DNA from 3 places in the Luteibacter sp. HAY1-4A genome. Region 3 is predicted to be linked to each of the others. Evidence: predicted binding sites of a transcription regulator. Region 3 holds the regulator's gene; each other region holds the start of a gene.

Region 1 (4,122 bases), on a different contig from region 3:
CGGAGCGCATTCATCGTGCACGACCTCGTGGGGGACATGACGGTGAAACGCAGGAAAAGGCGAAAAGGGGTTAACCGGTATAGCGCGAACCATCCATGCGTATGGCGTTCGCACGGACGTCGTCCTGGCTGGCCACCCGGTTGCGGCCTGCCTGCTTCGCACGGTAGAGCGCGCGATCGGCCGCGTTGAGCAGATCGAGCGGGCCGCTTTCCGAACTCGCGTTGGCGGCCGCCACGCCGATGCTGACGGTCACGACGCCGAACGAGCTGAGCGGATGCACGATGGACAGCGACTGGACCTCCTTGCGCAGGCCTTCTGCGAGCGCGAGTGCGTCAGGCAGGGTGGTGCCGGGCGCCACGACGGCGAATTCCTCGCCGCCGAAACGGGCGATGAAGTCGCCGGCACGCAGTCCCCGCCGCAGCAGTGCCGAGGCAAGCGTGCGCAGGCATTCGTCGCCCGCGAGATGGCCGTAGCGGTCGTTGAATTCCTTGAAGTGGTCGACGTCGAGCATGAGCAGGGCAATCGGTTCCTGCTGCCCTGGCCGGTGCCATTCGCGCAGCAGGCGCTCGTCGAGCGCGCGCCGGTTGGCCAGGCCGGTGAGGCTGTCGACGAAGACGAGCCCTTGCAGTTCGTCGCGGCTGCGAACGAGGCGGAATTCCTCCTCGACCAGGTCCACCTGGGCCAGTGTGCCGCGCAGCCCGATGCCGATGACCGCCGCGATGGCGCCGCAGATACCGAGGAGCGGGTACCCGGGAATCACCATCAGCCCGAAGCCAAGCACACTCATGGCGAGGAACGTGGGACTGGCGCTCTGGACAAAGCGCACCAGGTACACCGGGGCATGCCAGTAGCGCTGCGGCATGCGCGTGGCGGCGGCGAGGAAGAGCGCGAGGAAGGGGAGGTCGAGCAGCACGTCCCACGGCGACGTGCCGAATTCGGGATGGCCGGCCAGTGCGACATGGTGGTTGTAGAAGTAACCGGAGATCGCGTAAGTGACGAAGAAGGCGGAGACGCCGCGGAAGTAGAAGTGGTCGTCCGGCCGGTCGGTGGCCACGTAGCGCAGGAGGGCAGCCACGGCGAGACACGAGTTCTCGAAGTCGAGCATGTATGCGACGTCCACCGCCGCCTGCGTGCCGACCGCACCCTCCAGGGACACGATGGAGAACGTGCGGATGTAGAAAAGCACGCCGAGCAGCGTCGCCAGGACCAGGTCGATGGCCATCGCCGTTTTCTTCCGCGCCGCCACGGGCGCGGACGAGACGGATACGAGGACCGGCAGCACGTACAGGATGTAGAAGAACATGCTGTCGCCGGGGGCCGGGTTCGAGTTTTCCAGCACGTAGTTCTGTCGGGCGGAAAGCGACATGCCCACCGTCCACAGGGCCAGGCTGGCTAACAGTAGCCACCACCGGCGGTCCCTGGGCGGGCCTTCCCGATGCCAGGCGACCAGCACGCTGGCCATGGCCAGGGCGGCCACGGAGAAGAAGAACGTATAGGAGATGGCCATGCCTGCGGCAGGCAAGAGCACGAGCGCCGCCGCGTGGGCCGCGATGATGGTTGCCGCGATGATCGGATATTTCATGGCGAGCCTCCCGCCACCTGCAACACAATAGTCATATCGGCCGGGCGGACGGGAAATTTAGAGCCATGGAGCGATGTTACGGGCGGATCTGCCGCCCAGGTGTTAAGTCGTTCCCAGGAAACCATGGTGCAGCGTGTCAAAGCGATTGAGTGATCCAAGAACGTATCTTTGCGAATGGGTAACGTCACCTGTTCCCGTTTGTCGGCTTGGATTCACCGGCGCCGGATCGCAGGATGTGCGATCCAGCCGCGTGGGCTTCGAGCTCGCCCGGGACTGACCGTTCCAGCCAGGGAGCTCCTCATGCAAGCCCTCGTCGACACATCCATGGCGCCCGGCGCCGCCTGTGCCAATGCCAGCCTCCTCTCGCTCGCCGAACGGTACGACGCCGTGCGGGCACGTACCGAGGCACTCGTGGCATCGCTCGGACCGGAAGACATGGTCGTGCAGTCGATGCCCGATGCCAGTCCGGCCAAGTGGCATCTGGCCCACACCACGTGGTTCTTCGAGACCTTCCTGCTGGGGCCGAACCTCCCCGGCTACGAAGTTTTCGACGCCGACTTCGGCTACCTGTTCAACTCCTACTACGAAGCGGTCGGACCGCGCCATCCGCGGCCGCTGCGCGGCCTGCTCACGCGTCCGGCCATCCCGCACGTGCTGGCCTACCGCCATCATGTGGACCGGCATATGCGCACGTTCTTCGGGAGCGAGCTTTCGCCGGAACTGGAAGCGCTCATGCGCCTCGGATTCGCGCACGAGGAACAGCACCAGGAACTGCTGGTGATGGACGTGCAGCACTTGTTCGCGCAATCGCCGTTGAAACCGGCCTTCGATCCGGCGTGGAAGGCGCCCGAGGCTGGCCCCTCCGGACGCTTCCGTTCCGTAACGGGTGGCCCTGTCCGCGTCGGGGCGCGGGACGAAGCGTTCGCCTTCGACAATGAGGGCCCCGCGCACACGGTCTGGCTGGAACCGTTCGAAATCGCCGACCGGCTGGTCACCAACGGGCAGTGGCTCGCCTTCATGGCGCTGGGCGGATATCGCCGGGCAGACCTGTGGCTGTCGGACGGCTGGGCACAGTGCCAGGCCGAAGGCTGGGAGGCGCCGCTCTACTGGCAGCACGACGGCCAGGCCTGGTCGCACATGACGCCGGGTGGCTGGCGGCCCGTGGACCCCGACGCGCCGGTGACCCATGTCAGCTACTACGAGGCCGAGGCATTCGCGCGCTGGGCGGGGGCGCGCCTGCCCACGGAGGCCGAATGGGAGCACGCCGTGCGCACCCGCGCGGACCTGGACCAGGTCGACGATGTGGCCTGGCAATGGACCTCCAGCGCCTATGCGCCGTATCCGGGATTTCGTGCGGCGGACGACGCCGTGGGCGAATACAACGGTAAGTTCATGAGCGGGCAGATGGTGCTGCGTGGTGGCGCCAGCGTTACGCCGCCGGGCCATTCGCGCGTCTCGTACCGCAACTTCTACCGGCATGGGCAGCGCTGGATGTTCAGCGGCGTCCGTCTCGCCCGCGATCCCGGAAGCTCACCCGATCGGGAGCGCCTGACCTTCCTGCGCGACACGCTGGCCGGGCTCTCGTCGTCGCCCAAGGCGTTCTCCCCGAAGTATTTCTACGACGGCAAGGGCTCGGAGTTGTTCGAAGCCATCTGCGTGACGCCCGAGTACTATCCGACCCGCACGGAGACGGCACTTCTTCGCGACATCGCACCGGTGCTCGCCGAGTCGATACCGAAAGACGCAGTGCTGCTGGAACTGGGCAGTGGTGCGAGCGACAAGACCCGCGTGCTGCTCGACGCGGCACCCTGGATCTCCGCCTATGTGCCGGTGGACATCAGCGCCGACGCGCTCGACGGTGCCGTGGCAAGATTGCGCGAGGCGTACCCGGCGCTGGCCGTACAGCCGGTGGTGGGCGATTTCACGCAGGGCATCGAGGTACCGCACGCCGTCGCCGGCCGCCCGCTGGTCGCATTCTTCCCTGGTTCCACCATCGGCAATTTCACGCCGGACGAAGCGGTGGCGTTGTTGCGTTCGGTGCGCCAACGGCTCGGTGCCGATGCACACTTCATCGTCGGCGCCGACCAGGTGAAAGACCTCGACGTGCTGCTGGCCGCCTATGACGATGCGGCAGGCGTGACCGCGGCGTTCAACCGCAATGTGCTGGTCCGCATCAACCGGGAACTCGGTGGCGACTTCGATCCGGAATCGTTCGAGCATCGCGCGCTTTGGAACCCGGCTTTCGAACGCATCGAGATGCATCTCGTGAGTCGCGAGGCACAAAGCGTCACGGTGGCCGGGCAGGCGTTCGCGTTCGCGGCCGGCGAATCCATCCACACCGAGAACTCGCACAAGTTCACGCCGGCCTCCCTTGCGCGCCTGGCGGCGGCTGGCGGATGGGGGGTCGAGCGCTCTTGGATCTCGCCGGACCCGGCTTTCGGTGTGTTCGTGCTGAAGGCGGTGTGAGCAGTCAGGTCGCATCGTCGACGGTCATGAAGCCGTCCGCCGAAACGCTCACGACGGCACGACGGTGCGCCTGA
Region 2 (4,122 bases), on a different contig from region 3:
CCAGGGTGTCGTGCCGAGCGTGCCAGCCCTTTGGGTGCGCCGCAACATGGCCGCCGGGTTCTGGCATAGTGGCCGTTCCTCCCGTGGAACTGAAAGTACCGCCATGACGCGCACCTCGTACCCGAAGGAAGACATCAAGGTCCTGCTGCTCGAAGGCGTCAGCCGCAGCGCGCTGGATACCTTCCGCCAGGCGGGCTATTCGCAGATCGAGTTCCACGAGAAGTCGCTGCCCGAGGACGAACTGCTGGAGCGTATCGCCGATGCCCATATCGTGGGCATCCGCTCCCGCACCCAGCTCACCGCGCCCGTGCTGGCGGAAGCCCGCCGCCTCATCGCCGTGGGCTGCTTCTGCATCGGCACGAACCAGGTCGACACGGCCGAAGCGGAGCGCCTCGGCGTGCCCGTGTTCAACGCGCCCTATTCGAACACCCGCAGCGTCGCCGAACTGGTCATCGCCGAGACCATCCTGCTCGTGCGCCGCATTCCCGAGAAGAATGCCCTGTGCCACCGCGGCGGCTGGTCGAAGTCGGCCGCCGGAAGCTTCGAGGTTCGCGACAAGGTGCTGGGTATCGTGGGCTATGGCCACATCGGCACGCAGGTCGGCGTGCTCGCCGAATCGCTGGGCATGCGCGTCATCTTCCACGACATCGAGGCGAAGCTTTCCCTGGGCAATGCCCGGGCGGCGGCCAGCCTTGAAGACCTGCTCGAACGCGCCGACGTGGTCACCCTGCACGTGCCCGAAACGCCGCAGACGAAGAACCTGATCGGCGCCGCCGAGATCGCCCGCATGCGTCCGGGCTCCATGCTCGTGAACGCGTCGCGGGGCACGGTGGTCGACATCGATGCCCTGGCCGACGCCCTGCGCTCGAAGCACCTTGCCGGCGCGGCGATCGACGTCTTCCCCGTGGAGCCCAAGGGCAACGACGATCCCTTCGTGTCGCCGCTGGTGGGCATGGACAATGTGATCCTCACGCCGCACGTGGGCGGCAGCACCGCCGAGGCCCAGGAGAACATCGGCATCGAGGTGGCCTCGAAGCTGGTCCGTTACAGCGACAACGGCAGCACGCTCTCGGCGGTGAATTTCCCCGAAGTGTCTCTGCCCGGCCACGCCACGAGCCGCCGGCTGCTGCACATCCACCGGAACATCCCAGGCGTGCTGTCGCGGGTGAACGAGGTGTTCTCTCGCGCGGCGGTGAACATCGACGGCCAGTACCTGCAAACCTCGCCGCAGGTGGGCTACGTGGTGATCGACGTGACCACCACCGAGGAACACGCGGCCGCCCTACGCAACGAACTCGCGGCCATCGACGGCACGCTGAAGACGCGCGCGCTCTACTAGAGCACGCCGTCGTCGGAAACCACCCGCGCGCGGCCGCGTTCCTTCGCCAGATAGAGGCGCCGGTCGGCCGCGGCGAGGAACGGGGTGACCTCGTCGTGCTCTTTCGGCACCACGGTATTCACGCCCGCACTCAATGTCAGGCGCTTGCCAGGACCGTGACCGGCATGGGGGATGAGTGCCTTGTCGATGAGGTCGAGGCAACGCCATGCCTGGGCCATGGCCGCACCCTCGTCGGTGTCCGGCAGCAACAGCACGAACTCTTCGCCACCGAAACGGCAAAGCATGTCGCGCGGCCCGCGAAGGATGCCTTCCAGCGCCCTGGCCACACGCTTCAGGCACTCGTCGCCTTCGAGGTGGCCGTAATGGTCGTTGTACTGCTTGAAGTAATCGATATCGAGCACGATGACCGACACCGGCTGGCGCAGTCCCTGGGCATGACGCCATTCCGCGTCCATCATCATGTCGAAGCGGCGGCGGTTGGCGAGGCCGGTTAGCCCGTCCTTGTACGACAGCTCTTCCAGCTCGCGCTGCATGTCCAGCAGCCGTTCCTCGGTGCGCTTGCGCTCGCTGATGTCGAACATGAAGCCGATCAGCGCGTTCGGCGTGCCGTCCGGATTGCGCACCACGTGCACCACGTCGCGGATCCACACGAACTCCCCGTCCTTGCGCAGGGCGCGATAGTCCGCTTCATGATCCATGCCCGCCTGCGACTGGGCCACGCAGAAATTGAAAACCCGTTCGCGGTCTTCGGGATGCATGCGGTCGGCCCAGTCCTGCACCGTGGCCCACGATTCGGGGCTCCAGCCGAGCAGTTCCTCGATCTGCGGGCCGATATACGCAAAGCGCAGCGTCGCCCAGTCGATCTTCCAGGGAATGGCGCGCGTGGATTCGAGCAGGGTCTTGTAGACCCCGGTGTCCTCGCCGAGGAGTGCGTCTTCGATGCTCATGGCCTGCGCTCGCTCGGGACTTTGCCGGGACGCGGAGATCGCGCCGTTATGGCTGTGGTATCGGCCGTGCGGCCCAGGACTTGACCCCTCCCTCCCGCACTTGCGCCGTGGCTGGCGACATGTTTACAGTGTATACATGTCGCCAGCCAACACCTCCGACCGCATCCTCGCCGCCGCCCACGCCATCTTCGACGCGGAAGGTGCGGACGCCGTTTCCATGCGCCGCGTCGCGGCCGAGGTGGGCCTCTCGGCCATGGCGATCTACCGCCATTTCCCCAATCGTGAAGCGCTTCTCGCGCGGCTCTCCGACGACAGTTTCGAGGAGGCGGCCCGCACCTGGACCGACCACGCGGGCCAGGGCACTCCGCGGCAGCGCCTCCTGGCCATGCTCGGCTCGTACCTCGACTACGCGCTGGCCCATCCGCATCTTTTCGACCACGCCTTCGGGCTTCCCCGTGAGGACGCCAGGCGCTTTCCCGAGGATTTCCGCGCGCGCCGTTCGCCCACACTGAACCTGATCGCCGACGCGATCGTGGAAGGGATGTCGCGCGGCGCGTTCCGCAAGCTCGACGAATGGGACCTGGCGATGGACCTGTGGGCGCATGCGCACGGCCTTATCGCGTTGTACCGGGCGGGCCGCTTCAGCTACGACGAGAAGCGTTTCCGGGCCTTCTATCTCGCATCCACGGGAAGACTGATCGATGCTATCGCGACTTGAACGTTCCGTAGTCCCGACCTGGTTGCTGGCTACCGCACTGACGGCGATTGGCTGGTGGTTCGGGAGTGGCACGCATCCGGTGTGGTGGGCGACGTGGCTGGCGCCCCTCCCCGTGCTCTGGCTGGCGTCGCGGGTGCGTACGCCGTGGGCAGTCGCCGCCGCCTTCCTCGCCATGGCGGTTGGCTCGGGCAACCTGTGGTCGTACATGTACACCCACATTCGCCTGCCCGTGGGCGTGGTCATCTACGCGATGGTCTTGCCGGGATTGATGTTCGCGCTCTGCGTGCTGCTGCATAGGCGCCTTCTCCTGCGGGGCCGCCCGTTCGCCGCGGTGCTCGCCGTCCCGGCGATGTGGGTGACCCTGGCATTCGTCAACAACCTGCTTTCGCCGCACGGCACCTTCTTCGATATCGGCTATACGCAGATGGATGCATTGCCGCTGATCCAGGTAGCGGCGCTCACGGGCATCTGGGGCATCGGCACGTTGCTCATGCTTGTCGTGACCGCGGTGGCGATGCTGGGTGCCGCGCAGGCGACTCGCCGGGCCAAGGGCGCGATCGCCGGCGCATCGCTGCTGATCCTCGTGCTCGCCCTCGTTTATGGCTTTTGGCGACTCGATACGCCGGCGACATCGAGCGTTCGCATCGGACTCGTTTCGCTCGAGCAGACCGGCAAGCTGGTCTCGGTGGATTCGCCGGAAGGCACGGCCCGCCAGGATCGCTACCTCGCGGCGATGGACCGCCTCGCGGCCCAGGGCGCGCAGGTGGTCGTGATACCGGAAGGCAGCTTCGCCACGTCCTCGGCCATCCCTGCCTTCGCCGGGCTCGCGCAACGGCATGGCATCATCGTCAACGTGGGCGTCGACTTCCAGGGAGCGCACGGCTCCGAACGCAACATGGCGATGGTTTTCCAACCGAACGCGCCCTCCCCGGTGATGTACGACAAGCACCACTTGATTCCCGGTTTCGAAGACAGGTTCACGCCGGGGAACGACTTCCAGATGCTGAACGGCACGCCGCGCACCGGCCTCGCCATCTGCAAGGACATGGACTTCCAGGATTTCGCCGTCGCCTACGGGCAACGGAACGCGCAGTTGCTGCTGGTGCCCGCCTGGGACT
Region 3 (4,122 bases):
GTCGTCGGAAATGGTGCCCGACGAAGCAGGCGCGGGCTCGCGCTCACTGCGCGCGGCGTCGAGCATCGCCTCGAATTCGTCTTCGATGGGATCGTACGGGCGCGACGGCACGGTGCCGGCGGCGGGCGCGGCCACCGGTGCGGTGAGCGCCACCGGAGGCGCCGATACGGCGCGGCCCGGAATGAGCAGGCGATCGAGCAGCGAACGCGGCGCGGCATCGATCGGCATGCCGCCGTCGGCGGCACGCATCATGTCGTTGAGAAGGTCGAGCGACTCCAGCAAGGCGTCCATGAAGCCCGCGTTGAGCACGATGGCTCCGTTGCGCGCCTCGTTCAGGAGATCCTCGGCGCGGTGGCAGAGCTCCACCATCGGATTGAGGCCGAGGAAGCCCGCACCGCCCTTCACGGTGTGGAACGCGCGGAATACCGCGTTCAGCAGTTCGGCGTCTTCCGGCGAAGACTCGAGGTCCACGAGCTGCTCGCCCAGGCTCTCGAGCAGTTCCCGCGCCTCGATCAGGAAGACGTTGAGCAGCTCGTTGTCCAGCTCCACGCTCATAGGGCGCTCAGAAGCCGAATTCGCTGAGGAGGCGATCCACTTCGTCCTGGCTGACCTTGTCGGCGGCCGGCGCCGACCCGCCCGCGAGCGAGCCGGTGAGGCGCACGAGTTCCACCAGCGAGGACTCGACCTTGGCCATGAAGGCCTCCACCTGGGCCACGCGCTGGCCGGAGAGGTCTTGCCACGACTGGGCTTCGACCATCTCGCCGAAGCCGATGTCGCAGCTTTGCGCGAAGTCGCCCACGCGCACGGCGAGCGCCGTGGCATTGGTGGCGAAGGCCGGATCGGCCTGGTCGAGCACCAGCACTTCATCGGCCTGGCGGGCGAGCGCCTGGGCCTGAGGACGCAGCTTTTCGCTGAAGTCGAGTGTGCGATGGGCCGCCTGCGAACTCATTTCAAGCACGTCGCGCAGGTGCTTGCGCGCATCGCTCATGTTGCCCGGCACGCCGTCGTGGGAAATGTCGGCCGCGAGGCGGCGGGCCGACTCGTGCAGGTCGCGCGCGAGGTGGCCGAGCGCCAGGAACAGGTGTTGTTCGCGCGTGCGCAGGAGGTTGTCCAGCGCTTGCTCGAAGGCGGCCGGATCGTCGGCGCCAAGCAGCTCGCGCAGTTCGGGTGCCACGTCGTGGCCGGTGGAAAGCATGGTGTTCATCGTCGTTCCTTAGCCCGCGGCCGCAGCGAGTCGTTCGAAGATCTTGTCGAGTTTTTCCTTCAGCGTGACCGCGGTGAACGGCTTGACGACATAGCCGTTCACGCCGCTCTGCGCGGCGGCGATGATCTGGTCGCGGTTGTTTTCCGCGGTGACCATCAGCACCGGCAGCGACTTCAGGGCCGCGTCGGCGCGAATGGCGCGGAGCAGGTCGATGCCGGTCATGTTCGGCATGTTCCAGTCCGTGACCACGAGGTCGATCGGCTGCGCGCGCAGCAGTGCCAATGCGGCGTTGCCGTCCTCGGCCTCCTGGATCAGGGTGTTGGTGAAACCCAGTTCCACCAGGAGGTTCCTGACGATGCGTCGCATGGTGGAGAAATCGTCCACCACGAGGATCTTCATGTTCTTGTCCAAAACTTATCTCCGCCTTGCTACTGCGCGTTCGTCAATGCTTGTCTTTCCAACCCGACATGCGTGCACGGAGGCGAATGAGGGCCTGGCCGTGGATCTGGCACACCCGCGACTCGCTCACACCCAGCACCGCACCGATTTCCTTCAGGTTGAGTTCTTCATCGTAGTACAGCGACATGACCAGCTTTTCGCGCTCGGGCAGCCCGTCGATCGACTGCGCCAGGGCGTCCCGCAGGCCTTCCTGCTCGAACATGCCTTCCGGACCCGTCGCGTCCGGATCGGCTACGTCGATCGCCGCGCCCTCGTCGCCTTCCGGCGCCGTCAGGCTCAACAACCGCGCGCTCGCCGCGTCCGCCAGGATCTGGTTGTATTCCATGGCGTCGATGCCCAGCCGCTTCATCACCTCGGCGTCTTCGGCGTCGCCACCCGTCTCGTTTTCGATCTGCCGCGTCACCTCCGCCACCTCGCGCAACTTCCGGTGGACGGAGCGCGGGGTCCAGTCCGTCTTGCGCAGTTCGTCCAGCATGGCGCCACGTATGCGGATACCCGCATAGGTTTCGAAGCTGGCCGCGCGAGTCGGCGAGTAATTTCTTGCGGCCTCGAGCAGTCCGATCATTCCGGCCTGCATGAGGTCGTTCGCATCCACGCTTGGCGGCAGCCTGCCCATCAGGTGATAGGCGATACGGCGCACCAGCGGCGCGTGGGTCTTTACCAGTTGATCCGCCGGGATACGCGTGATTTCCAGATATTCGGTCGCGACGCTCACAGTGGCAGCCCTCCTCCCAAGTGGGACCGCTCGGCGAAAAAGCCGATGCGACCCTGTGCCCGGGGTTCGGGTTCACCCCATGTATCGACCGACCTGGCCAGATTCTTGAATCCGACCGCGGACCGGCTGCTCGGCCATGCGTCGACCACGGCCGACTGGCGGCGGATGGCCTGGCGCAGGTATTCGTCGTGCGGAACCATGCCCATGAAATCCAGGGACACGTCGAGGAAGCGATTGGTCACCCGGGACAGCTTCTCGAACAGCTGGCGGCCCTCCTGGGCGTGGCGGACCATGTTCGCCACGATGCGGAAGCGGTTGACGTCGAACTCGCGGCTCATGACCTTGATCAGCGCGTAGGCGTCGGTGAGCGACGCGGGTTCGTCGCAGACCACCACCACCACCTCGTCCGAGGCCGCCGCGAACATCGACACGCTGTCGGAGATGCCGGCGGCGGTATCGACGATCAGGTACTCCGGAGCCAGCGGGTATTCGTCGAACGCCCGGATGACCGCGGCGTGCTCGATGTTCGGCAGCTGCGCCATGCGCCGCGTGCCGGACGTGGCCGGGATCACCTTCAGGCCGTGAGCGGCTTCGAGGATCAGATCCTCGATGCGGCAGTCGCCTTCCAGCATGTGGCCCAGGTGGCGCGTGGGCTGCAGGCCGAGCAGGACGTCGATGTTCGCCATGGCGAGGTCCGCGTCCAGGAGGAGGACGTCACGGCCACCCATCGCGAGCGCCATGCCGAGGTTGACCGCCACCGTGGTCTTGCCGACGCCGCCCTTGCCGCCCGCGATCGCGATGCTGCGGGTGGGACGACGGTCGGCGAGCCAGTTGAGGCCGGCGGCCTGGGTGGAATCGACGTGTGTGCTCATGAAGGAAGTCACTGCCCGTATGTGTTCTGTCTGTGTTCCGTGGGGCCGTCAGGCCAGTGCGGCGGTCGCCGTGCCGAAACGTTCGGCCAGCAAGGCGTCGTCGGGTTCTTCGTTGTGCTGCTTCAGCAGCTGGGCCGCGAAACAGACCAGCTTGCGCGCGTCCGCCGAGGCGATGTCCTCGGGCACGCGCTGCCCGTCCGTCGTGTAGTCCAGCGGCATGCTGTGGCGGATCAGGGCCGAGAGTGCACCACCAATCAACGGCGCCTCGTCGAGCTTGGTGAGGATGGCGCTCTGCGGTGCCAGCGGCGCGTAGGCGCGAATGGCACTGTCGATGGCCTGCGCCTGCGCATTGGCCGCCAGCACAAGGCATACGCGCACGTCGGACGTAGCGCGCAGGGTTTCGAATTGCTGCTGCAGCTTGGGATCGTTGCCGGCCAGGCCGGCGGTATCAACGAGCACGGTGTGCCGGCCGCGCAACTGGAGCAGCACGTTGCGCAGGCTGGTGGCGTCGTGGGCATTGAACACGCGCACGCCAAGCAGGCGGCCGTAATGTTCGAGCTGGGCACCGGCGCCGATGCGGTACTGGTCGGCGCTGATCAGCGCAACGTTCGATGCGCCATGGCGCAGCACGGCGCGCGCGGCGAGCTTGGCGATCGTGGTGGTCTTGCCGACGCCGGTGGTGCCGACAAGCGCCGTGACGCCGCCACCCACCGTGTCGAAGTTGCGGCCGCTCGTGCGGATGTTGCGCGAGAGCAGGCCCAGCGGCAGGTAACGCGCCTGGTCGGGGGTCATGCCGGGCGGCAGCTCGGCGCAGAGCGCGCGGGCCACGTCGCCGTCGATGCCGAGGCGGGTCATCTCGCGCAGTACGCGGG

What was found. Region 3 encodes FliA, which starts transcription of late flagellar genes. Its sites were predicted from a motif close to TAAAGTTTNNCNNNCNNNGGCCGATAA; they were not measured.
Region 1: the regulator FliA is predicted to act here: its motif matches at 1,616-1,642, upstream of ACPYOD_RS06495 (GGDEF domain-containing protein).
Region 2: the regulator FliA is predicted to act here: its motif matches at 2,344-2,370, upstream of ACPYOD_RS01640 (GGDEF domain-containing protein).

The regions. Positions count from the first base shown of each region.
Region 1 covers NZ_JBNDHZ010000014.1:9,768-13,889, reverse strand. The annotation lists gene ACPYOD_RS06500 (vWA domain-containing protein) at 1-14, opposite strand, end outside; gene ACPYOD_RS06495 (GGDEF domain-containing protein) at 71-1,582, opposite strand; gene egtB (ergothioneine biosynthesis protein EgtB) at 1,883-4,048, shown strand; gene pgaD (poly-beta-1,6-N-acetyl-D-glucosamine biosynthesis protein PgaD) at 4,053-4,122, opposite strand, start outside.
Region 2 covers NZ_JBNDHZ010000003.1:66,912-71,033, forward strand. The annotation lists gene serA (phosphoglycerate dehydrogenase) at 104-1,339, shown strand; gene ACPYOD_RS01640 (GGDEF domain-containing protein) at 1,336-2,286, opposite strand; gene ACPYOD_RS01645 (TetR/AcrR family transcriptional regulator) at 2,423-3,004, shown strand; gene ACPYOD_RS01650 (nitrilase-related carbon-nitrogen hydrolase) at 2,988-4,122, shown strand, end outside.
Region 3 covers NZ_JBNDHZ010000010.1:34,027-38,148, forward strand. The annotation lists gene ACPYOD_RS04895 (chemotaxis protein CheA) at 1-555, opposite strand, end outside; gene ACPYOD_RS04900 (protein phosphatase CheZ) at 563-1,204, opposite strand; gene cheY (chemotaxis response regulator CheY) at 1,214-1,615, opposite strand; gene ACPYOD_RS04910 (RNA polymerase sigma factor FliA) at 1,647-2,378, opposite strand; gene ACPYOD_RS04915 (P-loop NTPase) at 2,375-3,250, opposite strand; gene flhF (flagellar biosynthesis GTPase FlhF) at 3,299-4,122, opposite strand, start outside.